DNA from 4 places in the Candidatus Pantoea communis genome. Region 1 is predicted to be linked to each of the others. Evidence: riboswitches for the same ligand, from Rfam matches in the RefSeq annotation. Region 1 holds a riboswitch; each other region holds the start of a gene.
The links. Region 1 has a riboswitch for thiamine pyrophosphate ahead of F3J37_RS20445 (LuxE/PaaK family acyltransferase). Riboswitches for the same ligand answer to the same signal wherever they lie in the genome.

Region 1 (3,208 bases):
AGAGGAAAGTGTCGCACGGGTTCGACAATCTTCACCGGTTTCTTTCTCTTTGGTTTTGTCGCCCTGCACAGTGCTGGCATAGCTGCCTTGGATTTTTCTGGCTCGGTAGTCTCATTCACAGTGATACAGCACGGGCAGTAATGAACATTCGTATATTGCGCTGCGGCGACGGTTAATGCCTGGCTGTGGTTATACATACTGCCAATAAACGCCCGTGAATCGATACCGGGTAATTGTTCACATCCTGCGGTATGCAACAGCAAGCCCCTGCGGGCGTGATCGCAGACGTAATATTTCGTTGCCTTATACATGGTTTTTATCCGTTTGCTGCGTGAGTTAATGGACTCATTAAAGTTTATCGTATTCAATATCTTGTAAATTTGAACATCTCACTACGGCCTGAAACTCAGTTTGCCCACGATGGCTCGCCAAAGTAAACGGAACGATAATACGTGTACCATTTTTTTGCTACGCCTTCATTGTGGACCAGAAGAGAGCCCAGGGTGATTCTATTTTTCCCAAACATCTCGGTATCGGATTTATTGAGGAGATCTTTTTCTACGGCAATAACCGCATCACGACTGTGAACGGTCACACAGGCTATTTCATCTTTTTTGGTTTTCTACGCTCCGCAAATATACCTCATAACCCGACGCAGACAAAATAATCCCCAGGGCACTGAGTGCTCCAACCTTAGCGGAAGTCTTCATTTTAAATTCCCTTAAGTGCTTCACAAACAGTCTCCGGTCTAACTAGCGGAAAATCAATAGTATTTTTGGTTTATTTGATGAAATGAATTGATGTGTATTGCCGATGTCGCCTGGTCATTATCTGATAATGGTTGGGATAAATTCTGAATATTACGTATCACAAAAAAATCCTGTGAGATTTATTGAAGAGGGACTCGAACAAATAAAACGGGCATTAAAGCCAAAGTACATCAAATATCCTGGTTAATAACTTGTTAATGGTAGAGTTATGGCATTCTCATGACATTTTTTCCTACATTAATGCTGAGGTCAGAAGTATCTGATGATAAAAACTCACAGCTCACTCATTCAGCAGGACTATTCACATTAATCAATGAATCACCGCGAAGCTGAAACGCTCGTCGTGCATCTGGTCAGATAAAAAGATCAGTGTGTTAAAACAGCAAATGGTTTAACCTTTAACGACCGTCTGCAGTAGATTTAAAGTAAGCTTAATAAAATCAGTGAGTTGATTGAGGTTTTATTGAGCGGCCTTTTGATTGACTGCGACCTGTTCCAGGGGGTGCCCGGTTAGCGGGCTGAGATTCTACCCGCCAGCGTTTTCGCGTTGGCAACGTAGTGACCCTACGAACCTGATCCGGCTAATACCGGCGTAGGGAGCGGAACACAGGGCGACACTGCGTCCTGATCCCATCTTTGTGCTTGTAGCGGACAGACTCTACTCATCAGGCCCGGCCTGAGAAATTTCGCGAAATCGCAACTGGTGGACTCGCCCATGACTGAAGCTGCTTTGATCGACGCTTTGCTCACCTTTCTTCAGCGTCAGGATACAACCGACGAAGACTTTAACCGCATGGCGCTTGCCGTCTTCGCGTACCAATTTGAACACAACCTCCCCTATCGCCGCTTCGCCATGCAGCGCGGCCGCACACCGTTTACGGTGAAAAACTGGCGTGCCATCCCGGCAATTCCCATTACCGCGTTTAAGGATCTGACGCTGAGCTGCCATGCCACAGATGACGTCGAAGCGGTGTTTATGACCAGCGGAACCACCGGCACAGTGAAGGGTCGCAGCTATCATCCGACGCTTGATGTCTGGAAATGCTCGATGATGCAGAATTTCCGCCAGCGCTTTATGGCGGGCGAAGAGCGGATTCGCATGGGCATTTTGTTCCCTGATAATCGGGCGCTGCCCAACTCTTCGCTGGCCCATTACCTGACATTAGCGGTGGAAAAATTTGGCACCGCCGAGAGCGAAGTGCTGCTGGATGACAGCGGTATCGCGATGGATCGCCTGTTTGCTGCGTTGGAGCAGGCTGAAGCACAGGGCGAACCTTATGCGCTGCTGGGCGCGAGCTACAGCTTTGTCCATCTGCTCGACGAACTGCAGCACCAGGGGCGACATTTTGCATTACCCGCTGGCAGCCGAATTTTAGATACCGGTGGATTTAAGGGGCAATCCCGCGAGATTGAGGCCGAGCAGTTTTACGCCGAACTCAGTGCGGCGTTGGGCGTGCCGCGCACTCACTGCATCAACATGTACGGCATGACCGAACTGAGCAGCCAGTTTTATGATGACGGCAACGTGGCCTGTCCCTCGATGAAATCCGGCCCGCACTGGATCCGCACCCGCGTGGTCAATCCACTGACGGGCGAAGAGGTGCCGGAAGGTGAGGTGGGTGTGCTGGTGCACCATGATCTGGCCCACTTCAATTCAGTGTCAGCATTGCTGACGGAAGATGCTGGCCGGGCAGTGGCGGGCGGCTTCCATCTGCTGGGCCGGGTCACCGGGGCGGATGCGAAGGGCTGTTCGCTGGCGATGGAAGAGTTCCTGGCTGCTGCGCAGGGTGCAGTGTGAAAGAGGTCGCGGGTTATCTACCGGGATGTTTATCACCTGAAGGGGTGCAGTGGCGCACGCTGAGTTTTAGCCATCACGGCCAGCACCTGGATGTCGACGTGCCTGACCTGAATCCGGCAGAAATTACACTTCTCAGCGCACATCTGCGCGATCACGCTCGCGCTTATCTCAAAACGATGAGCGTGGCGAAGATCGTAGCAATTATTGATGAGGCCATTGCGCGTTTGCTGGATCGAAACCATCCACTGCGCCGCAAGGCCGAAATGCTGCTGCCGATTGTCACCGGTTATGACGCCGAGATGATTCGCCTTGGGCTTACCGGATACCTCAAAACTTTTCGACAGCCGCAGCTCAAGCGCTTTTTAGCCGAGGACTTTAACGATCCGCAGCTGCTGGATGATTTTCAGCCGCGACCTAATGGCGGCTTCGCACGGGCATTTGGCCCAGATCTGCTCATGCATATCTGGGCAGGAAATGTGCCGGGTCTACCGCTGTGGAGTCTGATTTGTGGATTGCTGGTAAAAGCGGGCAGCGTGGGCAAATTGCCCGGTGCCGAACCGCTGATGGCGGGCTGGTTCGCGCAACTGCTGGCTGAGATCGATCCCCAACTTGGCGAATGCCTGGCGGTAGTGTGGTGGAA
Region 2 (3,208 bases), on a different contig from region 1:
AGCGTTGGCTGAGCAGCACCAGCAGCAAACAGCATCCGAGCTGCAACAGTGCCAGTAGCGCCGCACGACTGGGATCGTAATCAAAACTCAGCGCCTGATAAATCGCTAGCTCTAACGTGGTGGCGCGCGGTCCACCGCCCAATGCCAGTACCGTGGCAAAGCTGGCGAAGCACAGCATAAAAATCAGGGCTGCGGTGGGCAGGATCTGACGTCGCAACCATGGCCACTCGACCAAACAAAACAGGTTCCAGCCGCGCAGGCCAAGCTGGGCGGCTAACTGACGCTGTTCGCCGGGAATACTTTCCAGCGCCTGTAACAGCATTCGGGTGGCAAGCGGCAGATTGAAGAACACGTGCGCCAGCAGAATGCCTTGCAAGCCATAGGGCGAGAAGCTGTAGTTGAGGCCTAAAAGGCCACAGAGTTGTGCCAGCCAGCCGCTGCGACCGTAAACACTGAGCAAGCCAAATACGGCCACTAAAACCGGCAAGACCAGCGTCATGGCACACAGGCGCAGCAGCAGATTACGTCCTGGAAAGCGGCGGCGATACAGCGCACGTGCCAGCAGAATCGACGGCAGCACCGAGAGCAGGGCAGATAACAGCGCTTGCTCAAACGAGAAGGCCAGGACGTGGTGCAGGTAACTGTCAGTGAGCAAGGCACGCCAGTCAGTGACCGGCGCCGCCATCACTAAGGCGCCAAACGCCAGCAGTGCCACTGCGCACAATAGCAGCGCAACGGCACTTCCAGGAATTAACCAGGCTGGCATTAACGGCTAACGGCTTGTTGCCAGGTGCGAATCCAGTCCGCGCGATGATCGGCCACTTCGGCTGAGCTATATTGCAGCGCATTCGCCGGCACGGTGAGCGACTGATAACCGGCAGGCAGATCGCTTTTGATCACCGGATACATCCAGTTGCCAGTCGGAATGGTCTTCTGGAAAGCTGGCGACACCATAAATTGCATAAACTGCTGCGCCAGTTTGGGCTGTTTGCTGCTAGCGAGCTGTGCAGCCACTTCTACTTGCAGATAATGGCCTTCGCTAAACGGCGCAGCGGCGTAGTTATCTTTCTTCTCTTCGATGATGTGATATGCCGGAGAGGTGGTGTAACTCAGCACCAGATCGCCTTCGCCTTTCAGGAACAGGCCATAGGCTTCGCTCCAGCCCTTAGTGACGGTGACCGTTTTCTGTGCCAGCTTCTGCCAGGCGTCAGGTGCTTTATCGCCATACACTTTTTGCATCCACAGCAGCAGGCCTAATCCCGGTGTGCTGGTGCGTGGATCTTCATAGATCACACGCCACTTTTCCGGGCTTTCGACCAATTCTTTTAGGCTCTTCGGTGGGTTCTTCAGCTTGTTTTTATCGTAGACGAAGGCGAAGTAGCCGTAATCGAACGGAACGAAGGTGTCGTTATGCCAGCTATCAGGCAGTTGCAATTTACTGGTGTTGACGGTGCTTTTCGCGAACAGGCCGGTTTTTTCGGCGGCTTGCACGAGGTTGTTATCGAGGCCCAGCACCACATCGGCTTTGCTGTTTTTGCCTTCCATCCGCACGCGGTTGAGCAGCGACACGCCATCTTCCAGCGCCACATAGTTCAGTTCGCAGCCGCACTCGGCTTCAAAGGCTTTTTTAACGGCAGGGCCGGGGCCCCAATCTGCAGAGAACGAATCGTAGGTGTAAACGGTAAGAACAGGCTTGGCAGCCAACGCCGGGGCAGAGATCAACAGCAACACGGGCAAGACTTTGTTTAACACTTTGCGCTCCTTGAGGAGAAGATAAGGTTGAGTCGCAAAGGATCTGAGTTATCGCTCATCTCAAATCCCTACGCCGGTATGAGCCGGATCAGGTTCGACGGGTTTCTCTCAGCCCAATACCAGGGCACCCCGTTGAGAACGGCTTATATTAGACACTTCTGTGACAGCGCGAAAGTGTCACAGCTCCGGTGGTGCAAACCAGGCCGATTTAAAGTCAAACCAGCCGAGCGTGTTGAGCCGCACACCGCGCATACTGCGCTGGCCTTCCAGCAGTAACCAGTGATGGAAGAGCGGATGAACAAAGTCGCTGTTCACCAACTGCTTACTCCAATCGGCTAAGGATAAGTTTTTTTGCCGCCACTGCTCCGCATCGGCATGCCAGTTAATCGGGACGCAGTGGTGCATTAGCGGCAGCTCGTAGAGTTGGGCAAACAGCGCGTACTCCAGTGGAAGCGTGAAGTTCACACTGCCGAGCCAGATGTCACTCTCTCCTTCACCTTCGAACCACTCTTCGTAGCTCAGCTCGCGCGTGATCAGCTCAACGCCCTGTTCAGCCAGCAGCGGGCGCAGGGCGTTAGCAATCCCTTCATGCTCAACATGATGGCTGTACCAGCTGATGGTCAGTTGCGTGAGTCCATCGGGCTTTTCGGCTGGGGTGAGATCGCGGCGATGATGCCAGCGCGGTAAGAAACCGTATGCAGGGAACCAGTAGCGCTGATAGCCCACACCCGCATGGTTGAGCAGGGCAATCGGGTTAAGCAGATAGCTCACCCAGCGTCGAAAATGGGCATCCTTACCACGCTCTGAGCGCTGGTCGAACAGCAGGAAATAGCAACCTTCTTCCAGACGGCTCTCTTCGGATTTCTCATCGGCGGTTTCCCCCTGCAGCTTCACGCCGGCATACACCAGCTCGTCGCTGATTTCCGGCAGCACCCAAATCGACACGTCATCAATCAGCGCGCGATAGCCAAAATAGTCATCAAAGGCGGCGATTTTCAGCTGCGTCTGCTGGTTGCGTACCACGCTGTAAGGACCGGTGCCGATGGGTTGACGGGCAAAATGGCGCAACGTCGGCCATTCGCGCGGCAGGATCATCGCGCTGACGCTGGCCAGCAGCCAAGGCAACCAGCTATCGGGCTGCGTCAGATGAATATCCAGCGTCCAGGGCGCGGGAGAGTGCAGTTTGTCGATATGCGAGAATAGTGGCTGACTGCGTACGCGATCCAGCGAGGCGATAACGTCTTCCATCTCCAGTTCACGTCCGTGATGGAAACGAATTGCGGGACGTAAAAAGAAGCGCCAGTGGAGTGGGGAGGTTTGCTGCCAGTGATGGGCGATATCCGCTTCGATTTCCCCCTTTTCCTCATTTATCCGCGTCAGGCCGTTAAAGATTTGTCGCGCCAGATGGGTTTCCGAACGACGCAGCGGCGAGCCCGGCAGCAGATTGGGCAGCGGA
Region 3 (3,208 bases), on a different contig from region 1:
GTAAGCGTGCAATCCACTCTACGCTATCAACAACAGGGTACAGCCCCAGTTTCGGGGCCGTGGCTGGAAAGGCATCGGTCATACTTTTTCCTCTTTAAGGGCATCGGCGGCGTGATAAAGCTCGCCACCACGACTGCGGAAGGCATCCGACATCTGCGCCATGCCAATTTCAATGGGCTGGGCTTCTGCCTGCTGGCGAGCAGCATATTCGCGCACTTCCTGGGTAATTTTCATCGAACAGAATTTTGGACCGCACATTGAGCAGAAGTGAGCCACTTTGCCCGATTCCTGCGGCAATGTCTCATCGTGATAAGCGCGTGCCGTATGCGGATCGAGCGCCAGATTGAACTGATCCTCCCAACGGAATTCAAAGCGTGCTTTCGACATGGCGTTATCACGGATCTGTGCGCCAGGATGGCCCTTAGCCAGATCGGCGGCATGCGCGGCGATCTTGTAGGTAATCAGCCCCTGCTTCACATCTTCTTTATTCGGCAAACCGAGGTGCTCTTTCGGTGTGACGTAGCACAGCATGGCGCAGCCAAACCAACCAATCATCGCGGCACCAATGCCGGAGGTAAAATGATCGTACCCGGGGGCGATATCGGTGGTCAGTGGGCCAAGCGTGTAAAACGGCGCTTCGTGACAGTGCTCTAACTGTTCGGTCATGTTGCGGCGGATCATCTGCATTGGCACATGGCCTGGACCTTCAATCATTACCTGCACATCGTATTCCCAGGCAATCCTGGTCAACTTACCTAAGGTATGCAACTCGGCAAACTGGGCTTCATCGTTGGCGTCCTGAATCGATCCCGGACGCAGGCCATCACCGAGTGAGAGCGCGACATCATAGGCAGCGCAGATTTCACAGATCTCGCGGAAATGCAGATAGAGGAAACTCTCTTGATGATGTGACAGGCACCACTTCGCCATGATCGAACCACCACGCGAGACAATACCGGTCAGACGATTAGCCGTCATCGGCACATAGCGCAGCAGCACACCAGCGTGAATAGTGAAGTAATCCACCCCCTGTTCTGCTTGCTCGAGCAGGGTATCGCGGAAAATCTCCCAGTTAAGGTCTTCCGCCACGCCATTCACTTTCTCCAGTGCCTGATAAATGGGCACAGTACCAATCGGCACCGGGCTGTTTCGCAAAATCCACTCGCGCGTTTCATGGATATAGCGGCCTGTGGAGAGGTCCATCACGGTATCCGCCCCCCAGCGTGTTGACCACACCAGTTTCTCCACTTCCTCTTCGATCGATGAGCTCACCGCTGAGTTGCCTATATTGGCGTTCACCTTCACCAGAAAGTTACGGCCAATGATCATCGGCTCTGATTCGGGGTGATTAATATTGGAGGGTATGATAGCGCGGCCGCTGGCAACTTCCTGGCGCACAAATTCGGCGGTGATGTTTTCCGGCAGATTGGCACCAAAACTGTGGCCCGGGTGCTGTTGCAGTAGCACTTCACCACGAATACGTTCGCGGCCCATGTTTTCTCGCACCGCGATGAATTCCATCTCGGGTGTAATCATGCCCTGACGTGCGTAATGCAGCTGTGTGACGCAGCGGCCAGCTTTGGCACGACGCGGCTGCGGTAACTGCTCAAAACGCAGGTGATCCAGCCCTTCATCGGCTAAGCGTTGCTGGGTGTATTGCGAACTCAACTGGTGGATCGCTTCGCTGTCATCGCGTTCAGCGATCCAGTTTTCACGCAATCGGTCTAATCCCCGATGCACATCAATGGTGGCCGCGGGGTCGCCATAAGCACCTGCCGTGTCATATACCGGCACTGGTTCGTTGTGCTCATACTGTGGATTCTCTTTTGTGCCACCGATGTGTGTAGGGCTAAGCTGGATTTCGCGCATCGGCACACGGATATCCGCTCGGCTGCCGGTAATCCAGATACGTTTTGAATTGGGGAAAGCGGTGCCTTGCAGCGAATCGATAAATTCCTGCGCTTGTGCACGTTGTTCACGACGAGAAGTTTTAGCAACAGACATAGCAAATTTCCTGAATTAAGGGGAAGTTGCTTGTCCAGAGTTCGGAAGGAGTAACAGGGACGATGCCGGGCGCCAACACGCATCGCTCAGTGAATGTCTACTCTTGTTCCCTTCGCAGGTACTAACCTGATCAGGTTCCGCGGATCCCGAATAAACGGTCTCAGCCCCTTAGGGCACTCCGACAAGGTTGAATTTTACGATATAAGCTACTTTGCTTGCCATTTCACGCCTGGGCAGTGCTCGTGTCCGTCACGTACTACGTGTACGCTCCGGCCACTGCGCGCTGTCCGAGCGTGAACTGGCTGCGCACGCTACGCTTATATCGCAAAATTTGACTCTAGATTGCTTTAAAGAGACGCATAAAAACGTGAATAGGCCTCAATAAAAAAGCCCATTCAGCATAAGAGGGCTTTTTCGGAATAACAAGTTTTTTACATGGGGCCGAAGTTAAGCGGGGCGAGCCATGCTGCTTTCATTGGCGACCGGTGGGCGCGCCAGCTGGTTATCCCAGGCGAGTTGCACCAGCTTATCTTCCAGCGTGAAGCGCGACTCCAGCACTTCACCCACTTCGGATAACGCCTTCTGGAATTCTACGCAGTTATCGTCGTTGATGGCCTGCTGCAGATGGCTGTCATACAGTTGCATCATGCGATCGGTATTCGCTTCCAGAGCGGGATAGAGTTGGGCTGCCGCAATGAGTGGGCTATCGCCTTCCATCTCACTGATAATGCGTTCATAAATACTGAAATGACCGGTTGAGAGGTAATCAACCAGGCCGTGACAAAACGCATCCAGCGCCTGTTCATCCAGGGCACTGAGCGCCTCTTTGTTTGGCTTGATGCCAATTAATGCGTAATAGCTGACAAGCAACTGTCGGCGCGCGCGCAGCCACGCATCAACGAGTTCATTACCGCCACTTACACGCCTGGCCAGGTCATCTAACTGGGTAAGCATATGGGGCTCCGGGTGAGTTATAGTTATCCATTCCACACTTAACATCAGGATTTCAGCGTGCCATTTGACGCTAAGGACAACGAATAAGATGCAACGTGAGATCTCAAGCGTAGACGCTGGCTGGTGGATTGTCAGCCATGAACAAAAACTTTGGTTACCGCAAGGTGAACTGCCGCATGGCTTATCCGGCGATTTTGGCCTGACTGGAAAAACCGCGATTTTGATTGGCGAATGGCAGGCGGAAAATGTC
Region 4 (3,208 bases), on a different contig from region 1:
TATCCGCCCAGTTATCGTGACGTGGACGCAGTGCCGCTAAAGCGGCGGACAGCGAACAACCGGTGCCGTGGGTATGGCGCGTATTGACGCGCGGTGCGGTAAAGCGCTGACGCCCTGCGCGGGTGATCAGCCAATCCGGGCTTTCGGCATCACTGAGATGTCCGCCTTTCATCAGTACCGCTTCACAACCGAGATCCAGCAGCGCATCGCCCTGCATTAGCATGGTTTTCTCATCCTGCGCCATATCACGTCCCAGTAGCGCAGCCGCTTCCGGCAAATTGGGCGTGATCAACGACACCTGCGGCAGCAGCAGTTCACGCACGCTGGCCACTGCATCGGGCGACAGCAGCGGATCGCCGCTTTTGGCAATCATCACCGTATCCAGCACCACAAACGGCAGGCTGGCGCGTTTCAGCCGCTCGGCCACCACTTCAACAATCGCGGTTTCCGACAGCATGCCGATTTTGGCGGCATCGATACGCACATCGTCCAGCACCGAATCCAATTGCGCCCCAACGAAATCGGGTTCAATGCGATACACCGACTGCACGCCGCAGGTGTTCTGCGCCACCAGCGCGGTAATCACACTGGTGCCATACGCACCCAGCGCGGAGAAGGCTTTGAGATCGGCCTGAATGCCCGCGCCGCCGCTCGGGTCAGTGCCTGCAATGGTTAACGCGTTGATGCGTTTCATACAGCAACCTCCAGCGTCCAGAGGTTATCGAGGAAAGCCGCGACAAAGCTGCCTGGCCCCTGAACAGCACGCGCCGCCTGCTCGCCCGCCAGCGACATCACGCGACATGCCGCCGCCACATGCTGCAAGCGGTCGCCTGGTAAGCTGCTGAAGGCCGCGACCACGGCGGAAAGCGCGCAGCCGGTGCCGACCACGCGCGTCATCAGCGGGCTGCCGCCTGGAATCGCCAGCGTGCGTTTGCCATCAGTGACGTAATCGACTTCGCCGGTGACCGCCACCAGCGTGTGGTAATCCTGTGCCAACTGTTGTGCCGCGCTCAGTGCGGCATCTGCCTGATGCACGCTGTCCACGCCGCTCCCGCCCGCAGCCTGGTGAGCCAGCGCGAGGATTTCCGAGGCGTTGCCACGAATTGCGGCGGGATGCAGGCTCAGCAGCTGCTGGCAGAATTCGGTGCGGAATGAGAGTGCGCCAGCGGCAACCGGATCGAGCGTCCAGGGCGTACCGACTTTAGAAGCGGACTGCACCGCCGCCAGCATCGCATCGCGACGGTCGCGGGTTAAGGTCCCGACGTTGATCAGCAGCGCATCGGCAAAACTCACGAACTGCGCGGCTTCTTCGGCATCGATCACCATCGCGGGAGAGGCTTGCAAAGCCAGCAGCACATTGGCGGTAAAGGTTTGCACCACATCATTGGTCATGCAGTGCACCAGCGGTGCCTGCTGACGTAGCAGCTGCAGGGACTGCGCGAGTTGCGCGGAGGTAAGAAGGTCAGGCTGTGTCATAAAACTCCCAACCGGCGATCAAGAAGGCGAATGCAGTCAGGCATCTGACTTCCCTACGCTGGCATTATCCAGATCAGGTCAGCGGGTGTATCTCAGCCCTGTTGAACAGGGGCACCCCGAGTCATGGCATGGTAAACATGCCGCACACAGGATAAGGGCTGTCCGGGAGGTTGTAAATCGTGGGAAGTGCGACTGGTGAAGAGAATGTGGAAAAATGACATAGCCGCACTTTTCTCATCACGTTCTGCATTGGCAGAAAACCGTGCAGATCAATTTTATTAAGACACTAAATTTGATGAATAAAGCACTTATTAATCTAAACAGGCAAAATCGCGTTAATTAACTCATGCGTTGTAGTTGTTTGATTAATATCAATCTAATGACGTACAGAAAAAGGCCTAATCCCCTTCCGGACATGCACCGCACGATATTCACCCATTTCCGGACGCGAGAATGAAATTCGACTTTTTCAGCTTTATCCCGCACGCACACAAATGGCATAACATTATCGTCAGCCGCAAAGGGGCGGTCGCGCCAACAGGACGCGCGCACTATTCCACGCATATTCAGGCACAGTGCCAACGCTGCGGAGAGCGCATTCATAAAGTTTATTATCGCGATATCAGCGATAAACAGGCGCGCCGCTGGCTGGGTTAAATCTCACTTAAATTTAACTGGAAGATTTCCCGGTTCTGCGTAATACCCAATTTGCGCATCGCAGTACGTTTCTGCGTGCTGACGGTTTTTACGCTGCGATTAACCCGTTGGGCCACCTGAGACACGGTTAAACCGGCGTGAAGGTATTCGATAATAAATTTTTCGCGCGCGGATAGGGGTGAGCCAGCACTAAATTTGGTCACACCTTCAGGCTCATTAGGGATGCTATGCTCTGTACCATTGAACTGCTGAACATGACGTAATCCTGACAAAATATTTTCTGCAGACAGACTTTTACAGAAATAGCTTTTAATTCTCGGTCTTAAGGCCATGCTTAACAGCTGATGACGCCGACTTTCCCCCAACGCCACTAGCGACATCTGAGGATAATCCTGATGTAACTGTTCAACCACCTCTTTAATATCACTTTCGCCCTCAGGCTGGGAGAAATCAAGGATGGCAATATCCGCCTTGACGATGCTGAGCGAAAGCATCAGTTCTGCGGAATTACGACAGCAGTCCAGCACGCTGAATGCCGGGTTATCGTTAATAATGTGCTTCAGCCCATGCAGGTAGAGCGGGTGATCATCCATAATGATGATCTTCTTTTCACTCATGTTTTTCATCTGGTGTGTTGATAAATTTTGTAGTGGCGGTCTGTTATTTTTATATGAACGCCGGTTAAAATTATAAATAGACTTACACATCCCAATTTCAAATTATCGTAACCGTTTAAGGCAGGCATATATAACCAGACCACTCTCAATTCAGCGGTTAGCGGGCACACTGACCCGCCATGTTTATTCCACTTCACTATCAAATATCAGGGTCACCGCCCCTTTCCAGTTTGAACCGGGTGCTTTCACCATTTTCTCGACTTCAGGTCGGTTGACAACGAAATCAAGCTTCGAACGTAAATCCACCACAAACTGGCCGGGCAGATCGATGGTGTGTCCGGCTGCGTCAGTGTTGAGCAGCATATTACGCACGGGCTGACGATTGGAGGTAAAACCTGGGATCGTCATTTTAACATCCAGCGGCACAGTTTCAGCTGTCGCCTGGTTTTTAAGTCCAC

Region 2: it holds a riboswitch for thiamine pyrophosphate, as region 1 does, so the genes downstream of both, thiB (thiamine ABC transporter substrate binding subunit) here and F3J37_RS20445 (LuxE/PaaK family acyltransferase) in region 1, are expected to answer to the same signal.
Region 3: it holds a riboswitch for thiamine pyrophosphate, as region 1 does, so the genes downstream of both, thiC (phosphomethylpyrimidine synthase ThiC) here and F3J37_RS20445 (LuxE/PaaK family acyltransferase) in region 1, are expected to answer to the same signal.
Region 4: it holds a riboswitch for thiamine pyrophosphate, as region 1 does, so the genes downstream of both, thiM (hydroxyethylthiazole kinase) here and F3J37_RS20445 (LuxE/PaaK family acyltransferase) in region 1, are expected to answer to the same signal.

Annotation. Positions count from the first base shown of each region.
Region 1 covers NZ_VWXC01000017.1:111,783-114,990, forward strand. Annotated here, with positions in the region: gene F3J37_RS20440 (hypothetical protein) at 1-311, opposite strand, end outside; TPP riboswitch at 1,259-1,387, shown strand; gene F3J37_RS20445 (LuxE/PaaK family acyltransferase) at 1,486-2,568, shown strand; gene F3J37_RS20450 (acyl-CoA reductase) at 2,565-3,208, shown strand, end outside.
Region 2 covers NZ_VWXC01000010.1:76,871-80,078, forward strand. Annotated here, with positions in the region: gene thiP (thiamine/thiamine pyrophosphate ABC transporter permease ThiP) at 1-766, opposite strand, end outside; gene thiB (thiamine ABC transporter substrate binding subunit) at 766-1,752, opposite strand; TPP riboswitch at 1,800-1,894, opposite strand; gene sgrR (HTH-type transcriptional regulator SgrR) at 1,930-3,208, opposite strand, start outside.
Region 3 covers NZ_VWXC01000034.1:20,713-23,920, forward strand. Annotated here, with positions in the region: gene thiE (thiamine phosphate synthase) at 1-82, opposite strand, end outside; gene thiC (phosphomethylpyrimidine synthase ThiC) at 79-2,004, opposite strand; TPP riboswitch at 2,095-2,195, opposite strand; gene F3J37_RS26575 (Rsd/AlgQ family anti-sigma factor) at 2,452-2,958, opposite strand; gene nudC (NAD(+) diphosphatase) at 3,047-3,208, shown strand, end outside.
Region 4 covers NZ_VWXC01000023.1:64,748-67,955, reverse strand. Annotated here, with positions in the region: gene thiD (bifunctional hydroxymethylpyrimidine kinase/phosphomethylpyrimidine kinase) at 1-694, opposite strand, end outside; gene thiM (hydroxyethylthiazole kinase) at 691-1,476, opposite strand; TPP riboswitch at 1,510-1,605, opposite strand; gene F3J37_RS23395 (hypothetical protein) at 1,930-2,133, shown strand; gene F3J37_RS23390 (LuxR C-terminal-related transcriptional regulator) at 2,130-2,840, opposite strand; gene F3J37_RS23385 (hypothetical protein) at 2,934-3,208, opposite strand, start outside.